2 regions of the Brevundimonas sp. Leaf168 genome follow, and region 2 is predicted to be linked to the other one. Evidence: predicted binding sites of a transcription regulator. Region 2 holds the regulator's gene; the other holds the start of a gene.
The links. The regulator HrcA, encoded in region 2, represses chaperone genes, less so after heat shock. The targets are predictions, from matches to a motif close to GTTAGCANTCNNNNNNNNNGANTGCTAAC.
Positions count from the first base shown of each region.

Region 1: the regulator HrcA is predicted to act here: its motif matches at 7,591-7,619, upstream of groES (co-chaperone GroES).

Region 1 covers NZ_LMOY01000011.1:52,040-64,008, forward strand. The annotation lists gene ASF81_RS11835 (M1 family metallopeptidase) at 1-1,230, shown strand, start outside; gene ASF81_RS11840 (DUF488 family protein) at 1,233-1,664, opposite strand; gene ASF81_RS11845 (complex I NDUFA9 subunit family protein) at 1,780-2,757, shown strand; gene recQ (DNA helicase RecQ) at 2,879-4,720, shown strand; gene ASF81_RS11855 (hypothetical protein) at 4,727-5,203, opposite strand; gene pgi (glucose-6-phosphate isomerase) at 5,303-6,910, shown strand; gene ASF81_RS11865 (hypothetical protein) at 6,971-7,393, opposite strand; gene groES (co-chaperone GroES) at 7,692-7,979, shown strand; gene groL (chaperonin GroEL) at 8,033-9,679, shown strand; gene ASF81_RS11880 (glycosyltransferase family 2 protein) at 9,782-10,510, opposite strand; gene ASF81_RS11885 (glycosyltransferase family 39 protein) at 10,587-11,969, shown strand, end outside.
Region 2 covers NZ_LMOY01000008.1:20,139-32,107, forward strand. The annotation lists gene ASF81_RS07390 (RsmB/NOP family class I SAM-dependent RNA methyltransferase) at 1-151, shown strand, start outside; gene rpe (ribulose-phosphate 3-epimerase) at 199-873, shown strand; gene ASF81_RS07400 (heparinase II/III family protein) at 870-2,717, shown strand; gene purH (bifunctional phosphoribosylaminoimidazolecarboxamide formyltransferase/IMP cyclohydrolase) at 2,864-4,468, shown strand; gene ASF81_RS07410 (dienelactone hydrolase family protein) at 4,614-5,513, shown strand; gene ASF81_RS07415 (S8 family peptidase) at 5,805-7,847, shown strand; gene grpE (nucleotide exchange factor GrpE) at 7,872-8,459, opposite strand; gene hrcA (heat-inducible transcriptional repressor HrcA) at 8,504-9,598, opposite strand; gene rph (ribonuclease PH) at 9,664-10,389, shown strand; gene ASF81_RS07435 (hypothetical protein) at 10,454-10,915, shown strand; gene glmM (phosphoglucosamine mutase) at 10,912-11,969, opposite strand, start outside.

The DNA.
Region 1 (11,969 bases), on a different contig from region 2:
ATCGCGCTGGGCGTCGGCGACATCGCCTTTGCACCGTTCGACGGCCGCACCGGGGTCTGGACCGAGCCCAGCCGCCTGCGGGCCGCCCAGTGGGAGCTGGAGCCGACCGCCCAGATGGTGACGGCGGCCGAGAAGCTGTACGGCCCCTATCGCTGGGGCCGCTACGACCTCTTGGTCCTGCCGCCGTCCTTCCCGTTCGGCGGGATGGAGAACCCGAAGCTGACCTTCGCCACCCCGACCATCATCGCCGGCGATCGCTCGCTGGTGTCGCTGGTCGCGCACGAACTGGCGCACTCTTGGTCGGGCAATCTGGTGACCAACGCGACCTGGAACGACTTCTGGCTGAATGAGGGCTTCACCGTCTATTTCGAGAACCGGATCATGGAGTCGGTCTATGGCCATGACCGCGCCATGCAGGAGCAGGTGCTGGGCTGGGATAGTCTTCAAGACACGCTGAAGTCCTTGCCGGCGGCGGACACCCGCCTGCACCTGGACCTGAAGGGCCGCGATCCCGACGACGGCATGAACGACATCGCCTACGAGAAGGGCGCCCTATTCCTGCGGACCATCGAACGCACCGTCGGACGGGATCGGTTCGACGCCTGGCTGCGCGGCTATTTCGACCGCAACGCCTATCGTCCGATGACCACGGCCATGTTCCTAAAGGACATCCGCGACAACCTGATCAAGGGCGACGCGGCGCTGGAAAGCCAGCTGCAGATGGACGCCTGGGTCTATCAGCCTGGCCTGCCGTCCAACGCCGTGGCGCCGGTGTCCCACGCCTTCGAGCCGGTGGATGCGGCCGCCGTCGCCTTCTTCAAGGACAAGGGACCGGCCTCGGCCATTCCGTGGGCGGACTGGAACACCCAGCAGCGCCAGCGTTTCCTGGGCTGGCGTCCCGAGGGTCTGCGGACGGGCGCCGACTGGCTGACGAATGCACAACTGGCCGATCTGGAGCGCACGCTGAACCTGGCGAATGAAGGCAACGCCGAACTGACCTTCGCCTGGCTGCAGATCGCCCTGGCCCATCGGTATCAGCCGTCGGTCGCCACGGCCGAGAAGTTCCTGACCAGCCAGGGCCGTCGCAAGTTCGTCCTGCCGCTGTTCCAGACCCTGTGGAACGAGGGCGACTGGGGTCGCGGCAATGCGCGTCGCATCTACGCCGAGGCCCGGCCGCTCTATCACCCGGTCACCAGCGGTTCGGTCGATCAGCTGGTCGGACGGCAGTAAGGCTAGAGGTCCACGACCGCCACGCCGGTTTCCGCCGACAGCCGTTCCGCCAGGACGGCCCGGTGGCAGCCGGCGTGATCGGCCTCGAAGCACAGCAGGGCGACGGGTTTGTCGGCCGCCAGCGCCTTCAGTCGCTCGTACTCGATCTGCGCCTGGGGCTCGGCCAGGTGATCGGCGAAGATGGCGCGCATCTCGTCGACACGGCCCTTGCGCGCCGCGTCACGTCCGGCCTTGGGCGTACCCAGCCCGCGCAGGTGGACATAGTCGATCCCTTCAGCCTTCAGGCTCTCGCCCAGGATCGTTTTGGAAAAGCCGGCGCGACGGGATGCGGCGACCGCGCGGACATCGACCAGGGTCTGCACGCCGGCCGTCTTCAGCCGCGCGATGACGTCGGCCTGGGTCGCGCCCTCGTAGCCAATGGTAAAAAGCTTCATCCGCTTCAGATGGGCGGCCGCACGTCGAACGCCAGCGTGACCGTGAAGGCCCGCGTTGCGGTGCGGCGCCCTATCGTCTATCCCGCCGAAACGGATTTCGACTGGAGCTTTCCCCATGGCTGACCTCGCCCCCGGCGTCGTGACCCTCTTTGGAGGTTCGGGCTTTATCGGGTCGCAGGCGGTGCGCGCCCTGGCGCGTCGCGGCTGGCGCATTCGGGTCGCCGTGCGCAACCCGGTCCTGGCGATCGAAATCCAGCCGCTGGGCGATCCTGGCCAGATCCAGTTCATGCGCTGCGACATCACCAACTCGTCGGATGTGGCGCAGGCCGTGCGTGGCGCGGACGCTGTCGTCAATCTGGTCGGCGTCCTGCATGACGCAGGCGGCAAGCGCGGCTTCGACGCCGTTCATACCGAGGCGGCCAAGACCATCGCCGAGGCCGCCAAGGCGGCGGGCGTGCAGCGCCTGGTCCAGATCTCGGCCATCGGCGCCGACGCCGCCAGCCCTTCGGCCTATGGTCGCACCAAGGCCCAGGCCGAGGCGGCCGTGCGCGCCGTCTATCCGGACGCGGTAATCCTGCGTCCGTCGCTGGTGTTCGGCGCGGGCGACAGCTTCCTCAATCGCTTCGCCGCCATGGCGATGATGGCGCCGGCCCTGCCGCTGATCGGCGGCGGCGAGACCCGGTTCCAGCCGGTCTATGTCGGCGATGTCGCCGAGGCCATCGCGCGCGGCGTGACCCGCGCGAACGCCGCCGGCCGCACCTATGAACTGGGCGGGCCGAGCCTCTACACCTTCCGGGAAGTGCTGGAGCTGGTGCGTCGCGAGACGGGCCGCCACCGGATGCTGGTCCCCGTGCCCTTCGTCGTCGCCAAGCCCCTGGGCTCGCTGCTGCAACTGAGCCGGTTCGTCGGCCTGACCCCGCCGCTGACGCGCGATCAGGTGCTGATGCTGGAGAAGGACAATGTGGTCGCCGCCGATGCGCTTGGCCTCAGCGATCTGGGCATCGACCATCCGGCCGGCATGGCGGCGATCGCCCCGTCCTATCTGTGGCGCTACCGCGTCGGCGGCCAGTTCGCCGAAGCGCCCGCCCACTAAAACCCTCCCCCTATGACGCCGCCGCCGGTCGCCTTCGCGGCCGGCGGCGTCTTCTGTTCGGGAACAAAGAGTGCACAGCTTAAGGATGCCGGCCACGCGCCCCCAGTTTTCCTCGACCGATATGCCTGACCTGAACGATGCGCGGGCGTTGTTGGCGCGCGTGTGGGGGCACGCCGATTTCCGGGGGCTGCAGGGGCAGGTGGTCGAGCAGATCCTGTCGGGCGGTGATGTGCTGGCGGTCCTGCCGACCGGCGGCGGCAAGAGCGTCTGCTATCAGATCCCGGCCATCCTGCGCCCCGGGCTGGGGCTGGTGGTGTCGCCGCTGATCGCCCTGATGACCGATCAGGTCGAGGCGTTGAAGCAGCAGGGCGTCGCGGCGGCGCGGCTGGATTCCGGCGTGTCGCTGGACGAGCGTTCGGCCATCTGGGCGGCCGCGCGTTCGGGGGAACTGGACCTGCTCTACGTCTCGCCCGAAGGCCTGGCGGCGGGCGCCATGATGGATCGGCTGGCGGAACTGCCGCTCAGCCTGATCGCCATCGACGAGGCGCACTGCGTTTCGCAATGGGGCCACGACTTCCGCCCCGATTATCGAAACCTGGGTCTGCTGGCCGAGCGGTTTCCCGATGTGCCGCGCATCGCGGTGACGGCGACCGCCGACGCCCGCACGCGCGACGACATTCTGCGCTCGCTGCGGCTGGAAGAGGCGACGGTCTTCGTCGACAGTTTCGCGCGTCCGAACCTGCAACTATCGGCCGAGCGCAAGGAGAGCGCGTCTCGGGCCAAGACCGATGCGCGGGTCATCGAACTGGTGCGCGAACGGCGGGGCAAGTCGGGCGTCGTCTATTGCGGCAGCCGCGACGGTTGCGACCGCGTCGCCCAGGCGCTGCGCGACGCCGGGACCAACGCCATCGCCTATCACGCCGGCATGGATACGAAAGAGCGCGACCGCCGGCTGGAACGCTTCCTGGCCGAGGAGGGCGCCGTGATGGTCGCCACGATCGCCTTCGGCATGGGCGTCGACAAGGCCGACGTGCGCTTCGTCATTCACGCCGATCCGCCGGGCAGCCTGGAGGCCTATTGGCAGGAGATCGGCCGGGGCGGGCGCGACGGCGAGCCGGCCGAGGGCATCACCCTGTATGGGCCGTCCGACATCGCCTGGTCCTTACGTCGGCTGGACAGCCGTCCGATGGCCGAGGAGGTCAAATCGGTTCAGGTCAGGAAGACCCGCCAGCTGTTCGCCATGCTGGACGGCGCCGTCTGTCGCGCCCAGGCCGTGCGGCGATACTTCGGCGAGCATGACGCCCAGCCTTGCGGCGTCTGCGACATCTGCGGCGACCCGCCCCAGCTCTATGATGCGACCGTCCCGGCCCAGAAGGCGTTGGCGGCGGTGCAGCGCTTGGGCGGCCGGTTCGGGCGCAATCGCGTCGTCGATCACCTGACCGCCCGCACCAAGGACGTGCAGCCGTGGGAGCAGCAACTGTCCACCTGGGGCATCGGGCGCGAGATTTCGCTGAACAGCTGGCGCGAGATCGTCGATCACCTGCTGTTCGAAGGTCTGCTGGCCGAGGATCCCAACGACGGCAAGCCGCTGGTCGGGCTGGGCGATTCCGAGGCGGTGCGGGCCGTCTATCGCGGCGAGCGCCAGATCGAGGTGCGTCGCGCGCCGCTGAGGGCGGATACCGCCCCGCGTCGTCGTGACCGATCGGGCGAAGGGCGCAATGCGGCGCTGGAGACGATGGACGCCGATGTGCGCGCCCGGTTCGAGGCCTTGCGCGCCTGGCGCCGCGACCGCGCCTCGGAACAGCACGTCCCGCCCTATGTCATCTTCCAGGACCGGACGCTGCTGGAGATCGCCCACGCCGAGCCGGGCGACCTGAACAGTCTGGGCGCCATTTCCGGCGTCGGTCAGTCCAAGCTGGATCGCTACGGCAAGGGCGTGCTGGAGGCGCTGGCCGCCCTCTAGAAGCCGTCAGACTTCCGGCTTGGGCGGGGCGGTGATGACTTCGACGTTGTCGTTCAGCAGATAGGACAGTTCCGACAGGGCTGTGGCGCGTTCGGCCGGGTTGGCGGCGGCCTGAACGGCTTGAACCTTCTTGGGCATGTCCTCGGAAATGCCGCGCAGGATGCATTTCAGATCGCCGTCGGTGCCGCGTTCCTTCAGGATCAGGTGGCCCTGCATGTCCAGAGCTGCCAACTGTTCCGCCTGGGCCTTGAAGCCGGTGAAGGCCTGGCTGGTGAAGAAGGCGGCGTCGTCGGCGGCCTTGGCGGCGGCCCAGCCGTCGACCACGGCCTTCAGGCTGGCCGAGCGCGAGATGATGTCGGCGAACAGCGGCTCGCCCGCCACCGAGATCGGCGCACCGGGCGCGGCGGCCGGCTGTTCGGCCGCCAGGGCCACCGAGGGATTGGACATCGCCAGGGCGATCGTGAGAGCAAGGCCGCAGGACATGGAGGTGACTTCCTGTTTCAGCGTCCGCTGGGACGTTGAACCTGAATACGCCCCAGCCGTAAACGAGTGTTTACCCTGTCATTCCCGATGGAGACGACGATGACCCGCGACGCCGCCTGGACCGCCTTCGACCAAGCCGCCGCCGAGGCCGCCTCCGCGCGGATCGTGGACCAGTTCGCCGCCGATCCTGATCGGCTGGCGCGGATGTCGGTCGAGGCGGCGGGCCTTTATCTCGACCTGTCGAAACAGAGCTGGACCAAGGCCGCCTTCGACGCCTGTCTGGACCTGGCGCGCGCCAGCGACGTCGAGGAGCGGCGCGCGGCCCTGTTCGCCGGCGAGGCCGTCAATCTGACGGAAGGGCGGGCGGTCCTGCATCCGGCCCTGCGCGCCGCGCCGGGCGCCGACTTCAAGGCCTTGGGCGAGCCCGTCTCGGCCGAGGTGGACGCCGTGCGAGTGGACATGAAGGCCTATGCCGATGCAGTACGGTCGGGCGCCGAGGCGGGCGCGACGGGCAAGACGTTCGAGGCCATCGTCCACGTCGGCATCGGCGGGTCGGACCTGGGGCCGCGCGTGGTCTGGGATGCGCTGCGCCCGCTGGACCCGGCCATCGACCTGCGCTTCGTCGCCAATATCGATCCGCGCGACATGGCCGAGGCGCTGACCGGCCTGAATCCCGAAACCACCCTGGTGGTGGTCGTGTCCAAGACCTTCACGACGCAGGAAACCTTGGCCAACGCCGAGGCGGCGAAAGCTTGGCTGGCGGCGTCGCTGCCGGCCGAGGGGATGACGAAACACTTCATCGGGGTGACGGCGGCGCCGGAGAAGGCGGCGGCCTTTGGCTGCGGCCGGACGTTCGCCTTCCGGGACTGGGTCGGCGGGCGCTATTCGCTGTGGTCGGCGGTCAGCCTGTCGTGCGGCATCGCCCTGGGCTGGGACGTGTTCGAAAGGATGCTGGCGGGCGCCGCCGCGATGGACGACCATTTCGTGTCGGCGCCGCTGGAGCGGAATGCCCCGGTTCTGCTGGCCCTGGCCCAGGTGTTCAACGTCGATGGCCTGAACCGGCCGGCGCGTACGGTGGCGCCCTACGCCCACGCCCTGCGTCGCCTGCCCTCCTTCCTGCAGCAGCTGGAGATGGAGTCGAACGGCAAGCGGGTGCATCGCGACGGCACGCCGGTGACGCGTCAGACCTGCCCCGTCGTCTTCGGCGAGCCGGGCACCAACGGCCAGCACGCCTTCTTCCAGCAAATCCACCAAGGGCCGCAGACCGTTCCGGCAGAGTTCGTGATCGTCGCCAGGACGCATGAGGACGCGCCGGAGTCGCCGCTTTGGTCGAATGCGCTCGCTCAGGGCCAGGCCCTGATGCTGGGCAAGACGACCGAGGCCGCCAAGGGCGAAGGGCTGGCGCAAGGGTTGTCGGAGGAGGAGGCGACGCGCCTGGCGTCCCACCGCACCTTCACCGGCAACCGTCCGTCGACGGCCATCGTCATGGAGCGGCTGACGCCCGAGACCCTGGGCGCGCTGCTGGCCCTCTATGAGCACAAGACCTTCGTCGAGGGCGTGATCTGGGACATCAACAGCTTCGACCAGTGGGGCGTCGAACTGGGCAAGGTCCTGGCCAAGGCGATCCTGAAGGACGTGGACGCGGGCGGCCCCTTGGCGGACCTGGATCCGTCCACGGCGGCCCTGATGCGCCGCCTGATGGGCTGACGCGAAAAAGGGCCCGTCCTTGCCGGACGGACCCTTCCAGTCATCTAAACTGTCAAACGCTTACCAGCGGCGGTCGTAGCGGTAGTCGCGATTGTTGCGATAGTCGCGGCGGTCATAGCGCGAGTCGTAACGGCGGCCGTCGTAGCGGTAGTCGTAGCCCGAGCGGCTGCGGTCGATGCCGTGCTCGCGCTCCCAATGGCCTTGGTTACGGTAGCATTGGCCGCCGCGATAATATTCGCAGCCCGAGCCGCGGTTGGAGGCCACCGCGCCCAGCGCCGCACCGGCAAGCGCACCGCCCGCGATGTAGCTGCCGTCGCCGTTGCCATAGATGGCGCCGGCCAGACCGCCCACGGCGGCGCCGATCAGGGCGTTACGGCCGGTGTTGTCGCGATCGCGCGATTGGGCGGAAGCCGGAGCGGCCATCAGGCTCAGGGCCACGACGGGAGCGGCGGCGACCGCAGTGATCTTCAGCAGCTTGGACATTTTGGTCTCCTTCTTGGCTTGCCGATCTGCGTTTCCGGGACGGGAAGGCATCCAGCGTTGAGGCCTTTCTATCGCTGCCAGTTTGAACGACCCCGGAGGTCGGCATTCATTTTCGGTTCATTTGTCACAGAGAATTCGTGCGGCGATCCATCGCCGCCGCTTGACGATGACCCTGCCTCTGCCTAACTCCCGCTCGCGTTAGCACTCTCTCTGGTCGGCTGCCAAAACGGCGATCGCGAGAGCGCCGCACACCGTTTCAAAAACGCCCCGATCCGGGGGTTTTACAGGGAGAAGTCCGATGGCGTTCCGTCCGCTCGGCGACCGCGTGCTGGTCAAGCGCGTTGAAGAAGAATCCAAGACCAAGGGTGGCATCATCATCCCCGACACCGCCAAGGAAAAGCCGCAGGAAGGCGAAGTCGTCTCCGTCGGCCCTGGCGCCCGCGACGACACCGGCAAGGTCAATGCTCTGGAGCTGAAGGCCGGCGACCGCATCCTGTTCGGCAAATGGTCGGGCACGGAAGTGAAGATCGACGGCGAAGACCTGATCATCATGAAGGAATCCGACGTCCTGGGCGTGCTGTCCTAAGCACCCGACGTCCGACGTTCTTCAATCAATCCACATAGATAGGAGCTGCCCGCATGGCCGCTAAAATCGTACACTTCAACACCGACGCGCGCGACAAGATGCTGCGCGGCGTCAACGTGCTTGCCAACGCCGTCAAGGTGACGCTGGGTCCCAAGGGCCGCAACGTCGTGATCCAGAAGTCCTTCGGCGCTCCGCGCTCGACCAAGGACGGCGTGTCGGTCGCCAAAGAGATCGAGCTGGAAGACGCCTTCGAGAACATGGGCGCCCAGATGATCCGCGAAGTCGCTTCGAAAACGAACGACAAGGCGGGCGACGGCACCACCACCGCAACCGTTCTGGCTCAAGCCATCGTGCAAGAGGGCCTGAAGGCCGTCGCCGCCGGCATGAACCCGATGGATCTGAAGCGCGGCATCGACAAGGCCGTCGGCCTGGTGCTGGAAGAGATCAAGTCGAACTCCAAGCCGGTCTCCAACAACTCGGAAATCGCCCAGGTCGGCACCATCTCGGCCAACGGCGACTCGGAAATCGGTGAGCTGATCGCTCAGGCGATGGCCAAGGTCGGCAACGAAGGCGTCATCACCGTCGAGGAAGCCAAGACCGCCGACACCACCGTCGACGTCGTCGAAGGCATGCAGTTCGACCGCGGCTACCTGTCGCCCTACTTCATCACCAACGCCGACAAGATGGAGGCCCAACTCGAAGAGCCGCTCATCCTGCTGTTCGAGAAGAAGCTGACCTCGCTGCAAGCCATGCTGCCGATCCTGGAAGCCGTGGTGCAGTCGGGCCGTCCGCTGCTGATCATCGCCGAGGACATCGAAGGCGAAGCCCTGGCGACCCTGGTCGTCAACAAGCTGCGTGGCGGCCTGCGCGTCGCCGCCGTCAAGGCTCCGGGCTTCGGCGACCGCCGCAAGGCCATGCTGGAAGACATCGCCATCCTGACGGGCGGCCAGGTCATCTCCGAAGACCTGGGCATCAAGCTTGAGAGCGTCACCATCGACATGCTCGGCAAGGCCAAGAAGGTCACCATCACCAAGGACGACACCACCATCGTCGAAGGCGTCGGCGGCAAGGACGAGATCGAAGCCCGCGTGGCCCAGATCAAGCGCCAGATCGAAGACACCACCTCCGACTACGACAAGGAAAAACTGCAGGAACGTCTGGCCAAGCTGGCCGGCGGCGTCGCGGTTCTCCGCGTCGGCGGTTCGACCGAAGTCGAAGTGAAGGAAAAGAAGGACCGCGTCGACGACGCCCTGAACGCCACGCGCGCCGCGGCTGACGAAGGCATCGTTCCGGGCGGCGGCATTGCTCTGCTGAAGGCCTCCAAGATCCTGGCCGACGTCAAGGGCGACAACGCCGACCAGAACGCCGGCATCGCGATCATCCGTCGCGCCCTGCAGGCTCCGATCCGTCAGATCGCCGAAAACTCCGGCGTCGAAGGCTCGATCGTGGTCGGCAAGGTGCTGGAAAACGGCGACGCTTCGTTCGGCTTCAACGCCCAGACCGAAGAGTACGGCGACCTGGTGCAGATGGGCGTCATCGACCCGGCCAAGGTCGTCCGCACGGCCCTGCAAGACGCCGCTTCGGTGGCCGGCATCCTGATCACGACGGAAGCCGCCGTCGCCGACGCGCCCAAGAAGTCGGGCGGCGCCTCGGCCCCCGACATGGGCGGCATGGGCGGCATGGGCGGCATGGACTTCTAAGTCCAAGCTGACCGACGCTGAAATGCAGAAGGGCGGGGCCGCAAGGTCCCGCCCTTTTTGTTTGCCTATCCTCTCTGCCAAGCAGGGAGGGTGTGGGCCGTCTCAGAACTCCGAAATCGCGCCTGGCTTGCGGGACCGCGTCTTCAGCCACATGACGCCCAAGAGGTCCGAGACCGACGCCCGCAGTCGGCCCCAGTTGGTGTATTTCGAGCGGCCGACCTCGCGGTGGCGGTGGTCCACGTCGAGATACTGGTTCTTGAACCCCTCGCGGATCATCAGCGCCGGCAGGTAGCGGTGGATGTGATCGAAGTAGGGCAGGCGCAGGAAGACGTCGCGGCGGAAGGCCTTCAGTCCACAGCCGGTGTCGTCGGCGTCGTCGCCCAACAGTTTGCGGCGGATGCGGTTGGCCCAGATGGAGGCCTGGCGCTTGGCCTCGGTGTCCTGACGTTTGGCGCGACGGCCGCCGACCAGGCCCACGTCGCCGGGGGCGGACAGAAGCGCATCGACTAGGCGGGGCGCATCGGCCGGCGGGTTCTGGCCGTCGCCGTCCATCGTCACCACGACCGGCGCGCGCGCAGCCAGGACGCCGGTTCGAACCGCCCGGCTCTGGCCCGCGTTAGCGCCGTGGGCCAGCACGCGGAGCGCTGGCAGTTCGGCCATGGCCGCCTTCAACTCGGCCAGGGTCGCGTCCCTGGACGCATCGTCCACGAAGATCATCTCGTACGAACGGCCGGCGAAGGCGGCGGCGATCTCGCGCGCCAGGGGCACGGCGGCGCCCGCCTCGTCATGGACGGGAACGACGACGGAGATTTCGGGCGTTTCGACGGTCATCGGCGCTCCATAGAGGATAACGTGAGCTTAGGGGAGACGGCTGACGCAGGCGTGGTCGCCGTGTAAGGAGTCTGGAATGAAGACTTTCGATCTGGATGGCCGCATCGCCGGCTGGCGCGGGCCGGTTCTCGCGGCCCTGCTGACGCTGATCGCCGGCCTGCCGGGCCTGCTGCTGCTGCCGCCGCTGGATCGCGACGAGAGCCGGTTCGCCCAGGCGACGTCCCAGATGCTGGAAAGCGGCGACTATGTCGACATCCGCTATCAGGACGAGCCGCGTTGGAAGAAGCCGGTCGGCATCTACTGGATGCAGGCGCTCGCCGTGGGTCTGACCTCGGATGTCGAGGACCGCGAAATCGCGCCCTATCGCATCCCCTCCCTGCTGGGCGCCATGCTGGCGGCCTGGGCCGTGGCCTGGGCCGGCTCGGCCATGCTGGGCGGGCGGGTCGGCTTCTTTGGCGGGGCCATCATGGGGGCGACCTTCCTGCTGTCGACCGAGGCGGGGATCGCCAAGACCGACGCCATGCTGTGCGGCGCGACGACCCTGGCCATGGCGGCGTTGGCGCGCATCTATATGGCGACGAAGGCGGGCGAACGACCGATCCGGCCGCACAAGCTGCTGTTCTGGATCGGGATCGGTCTGTCGATCCTGATCAAGGGACCGATCGGGTTCTTGGTCGTGGCCCTGGCGATCATCGCCCTGTCGATCTGGGATCGGAACGTCAAATGGCTGTATCGCCTCGGCTGGGGTTGGGGCTTGCCGCTGGTCGCCCTGATGGTCGGACCGTGGGCGATCGCCATCACCATCGCCACCGACGGCGGCTTCTGGCGCGAGGCCATCGGCGGGGACCTGGCGCCCAAGATCGCCGGCGCGCACGAAAGCCATTCGGGCTTCCCCGGCATGTATCTGCTGCTGGCGCCCCTGCTGTTCTTCCCTTCGACCCTGCTGTTGCCCGCCGCCGTCTCGACGGGGTGGAGCCGACGCGCCGAGCCGGCGATCCGGTTCCTGGTCTGCTGGCTGGTCCCAGGCTGGCTGATGTTCGAACTGGCCCCGACCAAGCTGTGGCACTACACCCTGCCGACGTTTGGGGCGCTGGCCCTGCTGGCGGCCGCCGCCCTGGCCCAGCCCATCGGCAAGGTCTCGCGGATCACCGGCGCGGTGCTGGGCGCGTTCGCGGCTCTGCTGATCATCGCCATCACCGTCTATGGACTGACCGTCTATGGCACCTCGACGGCCCAGACCTGGGCGGCGCTGACGGTGGTCATGGCGCTGGCGGCGGGGGCGATGGGGGGCTTCCTTCTGCTGAACCGCGCGCCGGTCGCAGCGCTGGTCGCCTCGCTGGCCTTCGGGATCGTGGCGCACGCGGCTCTGTCGGGCACGATCCGCCAACTGCGGCCCCTGGCCATCGCGCCCCAGCTTGAAAAGGCGCTGGAGGCGGCCGATCTGCACCCGCGTCAGGGC
Region 2 (11,969 bases):
CTTCCGCACCGTCGCCGCCGATCCGGCTGCCATCGGCGCCCCGCCCGAGGCGCTGACGCCCGAAGGCTGGCTGCGCATCTTGCCCTCCATGTGGGCCGAACACGGCGGACTGGACGGCTTCTTCGCGGCCAGGCTGGAACGGGTTTCCTGAGCGGGAGCGCCTTGCTCCTGCCCGCAACCCGCCTTATCCGGAAGGCCATGGCCGTTACTCCTCTGATCTGCCCGTCGATCCTCGCCAGCGATTTCGCGCGGCTGGGTGAAGAAGTCCGCGCGCTGGAGGCGGCGGGCGCCGACTGGATCCACGTGGATGTGATGGACGGGCATTTCGTGCCCAACATCACGCTTGGCCCCGACATCGTGAAGGCGATCCGGCCACACACGACGCTGCCGTTCGACGTGCACCTGATGGTCGAGCCGGTGGATCCATGGCTGGAGGCGTTCCGCGAGGCGGGCGCCGATGTCCTGACCGTCCATCCTGAAAGCGGGCCGCATCTGCACCGCACCTTGGGTCGCATTCGTCAGCTGGGCGCCAAGGCAGGCGTTGTGTTCAATCCGGCGACGCCGCTGTCGATCCTGGAAGAGGTGGTCGATCTGGTCGATCTGGTGCTGATCATGTCGGTCAATCCGGGCTTTGGCGGTCAGAAGTTCATCGAAAGTTCGCTGAAGAAGATCGCGGGCGCGCGGGCCATTCTCGACCGCGCCGGTTCGTCGGCTCACCTTCAGGTGGACGGCGGCGTGACCTCCGCCAACGCCGGGGCCTGCGTCGCCGCTGGGGCCGATGCTCTGGTCGCTGGGTCGTTCGTGTTCAAGGGCGATTACGCGACCAACATCGCCGCCCTGAAAGCCGCGCCGGCTGCTCCGAGCCTCTCGTGAGCCCGCTCGGTCCCTTCGCCCCGCGGGGCCAAGAAACGACGCTGGACGTCGCTTCGGGTCAGATCCCCGGCCTGCCTGGCGCGCCGGTGCGCACGCCGGTGCGGTCGGGCGACACGATCGCAGGACCCGGTCTGTGGCCCGCCATCGCCGGACGGTTGGCGACGCGGCAGCTGTGGATCGAGCTTTACGGTCTGCCCGGCTACGGCCTGACGCTTGGGGCTCCGCTGGGCGGGGGCAAGGTGACGGCGTTCGCCGCCACGCCGCGCGATTTTCGCCCGCACGATCCCGCGCCGGGCCGCAATGTTCTGGCCGGACGTTTCATGTTGGCGGGCGCCTCGATGGAGGTCGAACCGCCGTCCGATCCGTGGAACCGGCCCAGTCCCTCGCGGCCCTTTGCGGTCGAGCTTCACGCCTTCGCCTGGTTGCCGGGCCTGATGGCACAAGGCGACCGTGGCGCGCGCGAGGCGCTGCGTCTGACCTTGGCCTGGGCCGACGCCTTTGCACGGTGGTCGCCCTTCGCGTGGGGACCGGAAATCCTGGCCCGGCGGGTCGTCAATCTGGCGTGCGGCGCACGGCGGATTGGCGCCGTCGCGACCGAGGCCGAGCGGCTGAAACTGGCCGATAGTCTGGCGCGCCAGACCCGACAGCTGCTGCGTCCGCCCGGCGGTCTGGCCAGCCGGGCCGAGCGGTTGACGGCGGCGGCCATCGGCGGCTGCGTGCTGGCGGGGGCGCCAGGGCAGACCTTGCGCCGCCGCGCGCTGTCGCGGCTGGGCGGCGCCCTGAAGACGACGGTGCAGGCCGACGGCGGCCACGCCTCGCGCAGTCCCGAGGCGGGGCTTGAGCTGCTGCTCGACCTGTTGACGCTGGACGACGCCCTGTCGCAACTGTCCGAACCGACGCCGGAGAGCTTCTCGGCCGCCATCGCCGGGCTGACGCAGGGCCTGCGCCTGCTGACCTTGCCCGATGGTCGTCTGGCCAGCTTCCAGGGCGGCGGCCCCTCCACCATTGAACGCGTCGCGGCCGCCCGCGCCCACGACGACGAAGCGATGGCCAGCAGCGACGTAGCGCCTGCAGCGACCGGTGCGGTCGCCGGCCTGACGCGCATCGCCAGCCCCCTGCTCACCATCATCGCCGACACCGCCCCGCCGGCGCGCGACGCCTGGGGGGCGGCCGCCTGCGCCCAGCCGCTGGCGCTGGAGATCGCCTGCGGCAAGGATCGTCTGGTGACCGGCTCGGGGTGGACGCCGGCCTCGACCGACCGCCAGGCCCTGCGGCTCACGCCGGCCCATTCGACCCTGACCTTGGGCGAGCGATCGCTGAACGAACCGCTGGGCGGCTGGAAGGGTGAGCTCTTGGGCCCGCGCCTGGTCGGACCGCCGATCCATGTGACCACCGACCTGCGCGGCGGCGACGGCGCCGTCTGGCTGGAGATGGAACACGACGGCTGGAATGAGTTGTTCGGCCTGAACCATCAGCGCCGGCTTTATCTGGACCAGCGCTTGGACGAGTTGCGGGCCGAAGAGAAGCTTTTCCCCACGCCCGACCGCAAGGAGATGGTGCGCCAGATCGCGGCGCCCTACGCCATCCGCTTCCATCTGGAGCCGGGAGTGCAGGCCTCTCTGGCGCGCGACCGGCGGTCGATCCTGCTGCGCGGCGCCTCGGGCCGGGGCTGGTGGTTCAGGACCGACGGACCGGACGTGGCCATCGAGCCCAGCGTCCATATCGACGCCGGCCTGACCCGCCGCTCCCTTCAGATCGTGGTGCGCGGCTCGGCCCGCACCGACAGCGAGACCAAGATCCGCTGGAAGCTGAGCCCGGCCGGCGCGAGCGGCGAACCGACATGATTCAAGAGCCTGATTCACGGCGTCGATAAAATCGCGCAGTGATTTGATCTCTGCCGATCAGGCTCTGAAACCGCCCATGGGGTGACGGCGAAGCGGTTTGGGTCTAGACGGCGCGCCATCCTCCCCTGCCATCACGGACGCCGCCCATGCCCGCCGCTCCCGACTTTCCGCCCGCCCCTGATCGGGTCAAGCCGCAACGCGCCCTAATCTCGCTGTCCGACAAGGCCGGGCTGGAGGACGCAGCCCGCACCCTGCACGATCTGGGCGTCGAACTGGTCTCGACCGGCGGAACGCGCGCGGCGATCGAGAAGCTGGGCCTGCCGGTCAAGGACGTGGCCGATCTGACGGGCTTCCCCGAGATGATGGACGGCCGGGTCAAGACCCTGCACCCCATCGTTCACGGCGGTCTGCTGGGCGTGCGCGATGCGGCCGACCACGCCCAGGCCATGACCGACCACGGCATCGGCGCCATCGATATTGTCTGGATCGACCTTTATCCGTTCGAAAGCACAATCGCGGCCGGCGGCGCGTTCGAGGCGGCGGTCGAGAACATCGACATCGGCGGCCCGGCCATGATCCGCTCGGGCTCCAAGAACCACGGCTATGTCGCCGTCGCCGTCGACGGCGAGAGCATCGGCCTGATCCTTGAGGCGCTGAAGACCGAAGGCTCGACCGATCTGGCCCTGCGCAAGCGCCTGGCCGCCCGCGCCTTTGCCCGCACCGCCGCCTATGACGCCGCCGTCTCCGGCTGGTTCGCCGGTCAGTTCGAGGATGCCGCGCCGGCCCGCAAGTCGATCGCGGGCGCCCTGGCCCAGACCCTGCGCTATGGCGAGAACCCGCATCAGACGGGCGCCTTCTACCGCACCGGCGAGCGCCGTCCGGGCGTGGCCTATGCCGAACAGGTTCAGGGCAAGGAACTGGGGTACAACAACATTGCGGACGCCGACGCCGCCTATGAGCTGGTGGCCGAGTTCGAACAGCCGGCCGCGGTCATCGTCAAACACGCCAACCCGTGCGGCGTGGCCGTGGGCAAGGACCTGTCCGAAGCCTATGCCCGCGCGCTGGAATGCGACGCCGTTTCGGCCTTCGGCGGCGTGATTGCGGTCAACCGTCCGCTGAACGGCGAAGACGCCCGCGCCATCACCGGCATCTTCACCGAGGTCGTCATCGCCCCCGGCGCCGACGACGAAGCCAAGGCCGTCTTCGCGGCCAAGAAGAACCTACGCCTTTTGATCACCGACGGCCTGCCCGACCCCCGCGGCCCGGGCGAGGTGTTCCGCTCGGTCGCCGGCGGCTTCCTGGTCCAGAGCCGCGACCGGTCGCTGATCAAGCCGTCGGACCTGAAGATCGTCACCAAGCGCCAGCCGACCCCGACCGAAATCCAGGACATGCTGTTCGCCTTCACCGTGGCCAAACACGTCAAGTCCAACGCCATCGTCTACGCCAAGGACGGCCAGACCGCCGGCATCGGCGCCGGCCAGATGAACCGCCGCGACAGCGCCCGCATCGCCGCCATTCGCGCCAAGGAGGCCGGTGAGGCCAAGGGCCTGGCCCAGTCCCTGGCCGAGGGTTCGGCCTGCGCCTCCGAAGCCTTCTTCCCCTTCGCCGACGGCCTTTTGGAAGCGGTCGCGGCCGGCGCCACGGCGGTGATCCAGCCGGGCGGCTCCATGCGCGACGCCGAGGTCATCGCCGCCGCCGACGAGAAGGGCATCGCCATGGCCTTCACCGGCGTGCGGGTCTTCAGGCACTAATCTTGGAAGGAAGGGCGCTAACGCTCGACGCGCGGCATCGCACTGCTTGAGCACCCTTCTTCCCGTTTTAAAGCGCGCCTTATCGTGACTGGACGACTGCCGTCAGCCGTGATGCTCTGACGTCTTTCCCGCGTTGGAGCGTCCCATGACCGTGCTGATCCGCCCCGAAGGCCAGACCGCCGACGATCTGAAACTGAGTCGTCGAACACTGGGCGCATTCGGTGGCTTGCTCTTTTCCGGCTATGCGGTCGCGGCCCTGGCCAAAGAAGCCAAGCCCATAACGACCGACGCCGAGGGCCTGTCGACCGAGACCGTGACCTATGCCGCGCCGGACGGGTTCCAGCTTCCGGCCTATGTCGCCCGGCCGGCGGGCGACGGGCCTTTCCCGGTCGTGGTGGTGGTGTCCGAGATCTTCGGCGTCCACGAATATATCCGCGACATCTGCCGCCGTCTGGCCAAGCAGGGATACGCCGCCATCGCGCCCGCCTTCTTCGTCCGGGTCGAGGATCCCGCGCCGCTGTCGGACATGCAGCGGATCATGCAGATCGTCGGGGCGGCGAACTATGAGCAGGTGATGGGCGACCTGTCGGCGACGCTGGAATGGGCCAGCCAGCAGTCGTGGTCCAAGGACGGCAAGGTGGGCATCACCGGCTACTGCTGGGGCGGCAAGGTGGTGTGGCAGGCGGCGGCCCGCTTCGCCGCCATCGGCGCGGGCGTGGCCTGGTATGGCCGTTTGGCGCCCGCCGCAGACGCCACGCCGGTTCAGATCTCATCGGGCCAACCCTGGCCGGTCGACATCGCCGACGATCTGAAGGCGCCCGTGCTCGGCCTGTACGGCGGCAAGGATCAGGGCATCCCATTGGCCAGCGTCGAACGGATGCGCGAAGCCCTGGCCCGCGCCAGCCAGACCGGCAGCCAGATCGTCGTCTATCCCGACGCCCAGCACGGCTTCCACGCCGACTACCGCGCAAGCTACTCGGAAGCAGACGCCAAGGACGGCTGGTCCAAGCTGCTGGCGACGTTCGATAAAGCGTTAAAGAATTAGGGCGTTACTGGCGCCAAGGCTGCGGGGAGCAGCCCGAGTATGGGAGGGTAGGGCGTGAACGGATTGCGGCTTCGTGGGGTGATCGTCCTGGGTATCGGTCTGCTGTTTCTGCCTCTCGCAGGGTGCGGAGGTGGTGGCGGCGGTGGCGGCGGCGGCACGATCACGCCCCCCGTTCCTCCGCCCCCGCCACCCCCGCCGCCTCCCCCACCTCCGCCCCCACCACCGCCTCCGCCGCCGCCGCCTCCCTCGGTCACGTCGAGCGAGTATCTGCGGAACTACGGCCTGGCAAATATCAAGGTCCAATCCGCTTGGCAGGCCGGGGCGACCGGAGCCGGCGTCACCGTCGCCGTCGTCGACTCCGGCATCGCCAATACCTTGCCCGAGTTGGAGGGGCGTATCTCCAGCGCCTCGACGGACGTCGTCGTGGGGCGCAATACGCCCTATGTGGCGTCAAGCAGCCACGGCACGCGCGTGTCGGGCGTGATCGCCTCGAACTTCAACGGGTTCGGTACGATCGGGGTGGCGTACAATTCGACCATCCTGTCGATCCGCACCGATATCTCTGACTGCACGGACAAGAATACGGACGTCTGTTTCAGCAGTTCGGATCTTGTACGCGCGCTGGACTACGCCGTCGCCAATGGCGTCAAAATTATCAACATGTCGTTGGGCGGCGATGGGCGGCTGGGCTCGGCGTTCGAGGCGGCGCTGCTGCGCGCGGTCAACTCGGGCGCCGTAATCGTGGCTTCGTCGGGCAATGACGGAAATGCCAATCCGGGCTGGCCCGCGCGTTATGCCATCGATCCCCGGTTCGCCGGCAGCGTCATCGCGGTCGGATCGCACGGCGCGACCGATGTGATGTCCAGCTTCTCGAACCGGGCAGGGGATACGGCGGCCGGGTATATTTCAGCGCCGGGCGAGGATGTGATCACAGGGTGCGAGGGCACGTCGTGTTGGCGCGTCAACGGCACATCCTTCTCGGCTCCGCATGTCTCCGGCGCGCTCGCTTTGCTGATGCAGGCCTTCCCCAATCTGTCGGCGCGTGCGGCTCTGGATATCTTGCTGACGACCGCACGCGACGCCGGCGATCCCGGCACGGACATCGTCTATGGGCGCGGCCTGCTGGACATGGCCGGCGCGTTCAGACCGGTCGGAACGACCTCGACGCCGATGGCTGACGGGAGTTCCATTGTCAGCATGAGCGAACCGGGCAGCTTCGTCGGCGCGGCGTTCGGGGACGCTTTCGGTCGCCAAACGGCGCTAAACACGGTGCTGTACGACGCCTACGATCGGATGTTCGCCGTCCAACTGGGCGGCGCCTATCCGACTGCCCCAAGCCGTTCCTATCAGGCGGCGCCGTTCGAGCAGAACACCACGGCGACAACCACCCTGGCCCTGCCGGGCGGCGGTCGGTTGAACCTGATTGCGGCGCAACCCAGCGCCCGACCCGAGCCGATCGCGCCTCGTCATGATCTCTATGATGCGCCCTGGATGGGGGACGAGCCGCGTCAGGAGGCGATGTTTGACGTCGCCACGGGTCGGATGAATTTCTCGGTCTGGCAAGGAAAAGGCGGGGCGACATCGCCGTTCAACGGCGCGGCGGGCGACGGTTTCGCCGCCCTGGCCCAGGCCGACCACGCCGTGCGGGGCGCGCTGCGCTTCGGCGCGGTGACGGTCTCGGGCGAAAGCGGAGGCGGCGACCGCCGGATGCCGCTGCGTCGTGTCGAGCAGGACGCCTCGACCTATAGTCGCGCGGCGATCGGATGGCGCGGAGCGGAGGGCGGTCTGTCGTTCAGCGTCGGCGCCCTGGATGAACGTCTCGGACCCTTGGGCGCCTTCTTGCCGGGCGGGTCCGACTTCGCCCTGCCGTCACGAACCAGCTTCTATGCGCTGGGCGGCGACTGGACCCTGCGGCCGGGCCTGCGCCTGATCGGCGAGGCGGGGATGGGGTCGACCCGGATCGAGGGCCGGTTCCTGTCGATGGATCAGGCGGCGATCAGTTCGAATTGGCGGCTGGGCCTGCTGACGGGCTGTTCTATGATCTGCGACCGGATCAGCTTTACCCTGTCGCAGCCGTTGCGGATCGAAAGCGGCACCTTCTCAGCGCTGCTGGCCGATGTGCCTATCGAATATTTCGATCCGCTGACCTATTCGCGCCGCAGCTTCTCGGCGACGCCCAGCGGCCGCCAGATCGACTTCATCCTCGGTGGCGAACGTCGGCTGTGGGACGGATCCAGCATGACGCTGCAAGCGGTCGCAAGCCGCGAGCCGCGCCATGTTGCAGACGCGCCGCCGGAGTTCGCCTTGATCGGAGCCTGGCGGCGTCAGTTCTGACCGACGCCGCCTAGAGACCGCGGATCAGGCCTTGCCGTCGAAGGCCTGACCGTCGGCGGCGGGGGCGGCGCCATAGGGGTTGGGAGCCTGGGCGCCGGATCCCTTGGCGGCGACGACGACCATTGCGGGGCGCACGGTGCGGCCGAACAGTTCAAAACCGGACTGCATGGTCTGGATCACCGATCCGCCGGGCACGGTCTCGGACGGCTGTTCCATCATCGCCTGGTGCAGATGCGGGTTGAAGGCCTCGCCGGCCTGGGGCGCGACGCGCTTCAGGCCGTTGGCGTCAAAGGCTTGCAGCAGGGCCTTCTGCGTCAGTTCCAGCCCGGTCACCAGACCGGCCGTGGCGCCCTCGGCGTCCTTGGGCGCCGCCATCAGGGCGCGCTCCAGATTGTCGGCGACGCCCAACAGGTCCTTGGCGAAGCGCTGGATGGCGAAGGCGCGGGCGTCGTTCTGCTGCGTCTCCGAACGGCGCTTCAGATTCTCCATCTCGGCGGCGACGCGCAGGGCGCGGTCCTTCCATTCGTCACGTTCGGCGATCACCGCGTCCAGCGGCGCCAGATCGTCTGACGGATGGGCGTCCAGGCCGTGTTCGGCGTTGGTTTCGGCCATGTCGGCGTCCACGGCGTTCAGTTCGTCGTTAAGGGGCTTGTCGCTCACTTGTCGTTCCCGTCCAGCATCCGGCCCAGCACCCGGGCGGTATAGTCCACCAACGGAATGACACGGGCGTAGTTCAGTCTTGCGGGGCCTATGACGCCGATTGCGCCCAGAACCCGTTGTCGGCCGCTCATATAGGGCGCCGCGATCACGGCGGAACCCGAAAGTGAAAACAACCGTGTCTCCGCGCCGATGAAAATGCGCACGCCTTGGGCCGCATCGACGCCGTCCAGCAGGCCGATTAGCTGTTCCTTCTGCTCCAGATCATCGAACAGGACGCGGACCCGCTCCAGATCGGCCAGGCCTTCCCGGTCCTGAAGCAGGTTGGCGCGACCCCGCACGATCAGGGCCCGCTCGCGATCCTGGCCGCCGGACCACGCAGCGAATCCGTCCTCGACCAGGCGGGCGGCGGTCTGGTCCAGTTCACGCCGTGCGATTTCCAGCTCCTGGGTCATCTCCCGCTTGGCGTCGGCGAAGGGGCGGCCGCGCAGGCGGGCGTTCAGGAAGTTGGAGGCCTCGACCAAGGTCGAAGGCGTGACGCCGGCCGACAGGGTCATGATGCGGTTTTCGACTGTGCCGTCGTCAGCGACGATGACCGCCAGGGCCTGATCGCCGCCCAGGGCGACAAACTCGACATGTTTGACGCCGGAATCACGGACCGGGCTGGAGACAACGCCGGCGCCGCCGGCCAGGCCGGACAGCAGGTTCGAGGCTTCGTCCAAGGCGGACTCGAAGTTCCGGCCGCGCCCGGCGAGCCGCCCGTCGATCTCGCGACGTTCTTCCTTGGTCAGGTCGCCGACCTCCAGCAGGCCGTCGACGAACAGGCGCAGGCCCGCATGGGTCGGGATGCGCCCGGCCGAGGTGTGGGGCGCCGCCAGCAGGCCCGCGAGGGTCAGATCCTGCATGGTGTTGCGGATCGAGGCAGGCGACAGGGCGATACCGCCCAACGACAGGGTCCGCGACCCGACCGGCTCGCCTGTCTCCAGATAGCTTTCCACGATGCGACGAAAGATGTCGCGCGCCCGCGCATCCAGCCCCGCCAGACCCGCAAGGGACTGGCCGGCGTCGAACGGCGGGTTTTTCGGGGCATACAGGCTCACGGTTTCAGGATAAGCACCGCCGCCACAGCTTCCAAGGTCAGACTTCCAGGATCCCTCCCATGCGCCATTCGCAACGCACCGACGATCAACTGCGTCCCGTGACCATCGAGACCGGCGTCAACCGTTATGCTGAGGGCTCGTGCTTGATCAGCTTCGGCAACACCAAGGTGCTGGTGACCGCCTCGATCGAGGACAAGGTGCCGGGCTGGATGCGCAATTCGGGTCAGGGATGGGTGACCGCTGAATACGGCATGCTGCCCCGCGCCACCCACACGCGCGGGCGTCGTGAAGCCGCCGCCGGAAAACAGTCGGGCCGCACGCAAGAGATTCAGCGATTGATCGGCCGCTCCCTGCGCGCCGTGGTGGACCTGAAGGCGCTCGGCGAACGTCAGGTGCTGATCGACTGCGACGTCATCCAGGCCGACGGCGGCACGCGTACAGCGTCGATCACCGGCGCCTGGGTCGCCATGAGCCTGGCCCTGAACTATCTGCGCGACGAGGGCGTGCTGAAAGCCGACCCGATCACGGATCAGGTGGCGGCCGTGTCGTGCGGCGTCTGCGACGGCGTGCCGGTGCTGGACCTGGATTACGAAGAGGATTCCGACGCCGAGGCGGATTCGAACTTTGTCCTGACCGGCTCGGGCCAGATCGTCGAGGTCCAGGCCACGGGCGAGAAGCGCGGCTTCTCGCGCGCCGAATTCGACCGGCTCTTCTCGCTGGCCGAGATCGGCTGCACCGAACTGTTCACCCTGCAGAAGGCGGCCTTGGCGGCGGTGAAGCGATAGGGGGTTTCACCTCGGGGCGCGGACGGGCATCCTCGTCCGGTCAGTCCTGACCGGAGACAAGTCGATGCGTCGATCCCCCTGGCTTTCGATGGCCGCCTGCGTTGTGTTGATGGCCGGATGTCAGCGCGCTGATCCAGCCGATCAGCCTGCGTCCGGAGACACGGCGGCAAGCAGCAATGTCATCGACGCGGTTCCACTGGCGCCGGACGCTCCGCCGCCTGCCCCGCCCGCCAAGCCGGCGGCTGCGGAGAAGGAAGCGACCAAACCGGCCGGGGACGTCGAGGCCAGCATTCCCGAAGGACCGGACATGCCCGCTCAGCCGGTGCCGGTCAGCGAGGTCCCCTGCCGCGACGCCATCGGCGCCGCCGCCTCGGCCCGGTTGGTCGAGCGCTGCATCCAGGTCAGCCCGGCGACCCGCCCGCCCTGCAACGCCGCCAATCCTTGCGACCTCATCCAGGGGGAGATCGACCGGTCCTGCAAGCTGTGGGCGCGCGACGGCGATCCGCCGGCGGCGTGCAAACCCTAGGCTGAGCGCACCGCGCCCGCCACATCGGCCACCACGCGCCTCACCAGCGCCTCGTCGTCGCCCTCGGCCATGACGCGGATCAGTTTTTCCGTGCCTGACGGACGCACCAGCAGCCGCCCCTGACCGTTCAGCGCCGCTTCCGCCTCGGCGATGGCGGCCTTGACCGCGTCGGTCTCCAGCGGCTTGTCGGCGGTGAAGCGGACGTTTTCCAGCTTTTGCGGCACGGGATTGAACTGACGGGCCAATTCGCTCATCGGCTTGCCGGATTCGACCAGGACGGCCAGGACCTGCAGCGCCGCCATCAGGCCGTCGCCGGTGGTGGCGTGGTCGTGCAGGATGATGTGGCCCGACTGCTCGCCGCCGATGTTGAAACCGCCCTCGCGCATCCGCTCCATCACATAGCGGTCGCCGACCTTGGTCCGCTCAAGCGTTAGCCCCTCGGACTTCAGTTTGCGCTCCAGCCCCAGGTTGGACATGACGGTGGCGACGACGCCGCCGCCGGTCAGCAGGCCACGCCTGGCCCAATCCAGCCCGACCAGGGCCATGATCTGATCGCCGTCCACCACCCGACCCGTCTCGTCGCAGATGATCAGTCGATCAGCGTCGCCGTCCAGGGCGATGCCGATATCGGCGCGGTAGCGTTTGACCGCATCGGCCAGGGTCGCCGGATGGGTCGAGCCGCACTCGGCGTTGATGTTGGTGCCGTTCGGGGTCACGCCCACGGGGAAGACTTCAGCGCCCAGTTCGAAAAGGGTGGTCGGCGCGACCTTATAGCCGGCGCCGTTGGCGCAATCGACGGCGATACGCAGCCCCTGTAGCGTCAGCCGCTTGGGGAAGGCCTGTTTGGCGATCTCGATGTAGCGGGCCTGGGCGTCGTCGATGCGTTTGACCCGGCCCAGCTTGTTCGACGGCGCCAAGCCCTGGTCCAGGCCCTGATCCATCATCGCTTCGATCTTCAGCTCGATCTCGTCCGACAGCTTGTAGCCGTCCGGGCCGAACAGCTTGATCCCGTTATCGGCATAATCGTTGTGCGAGGCCGAGATCATCACGCCCA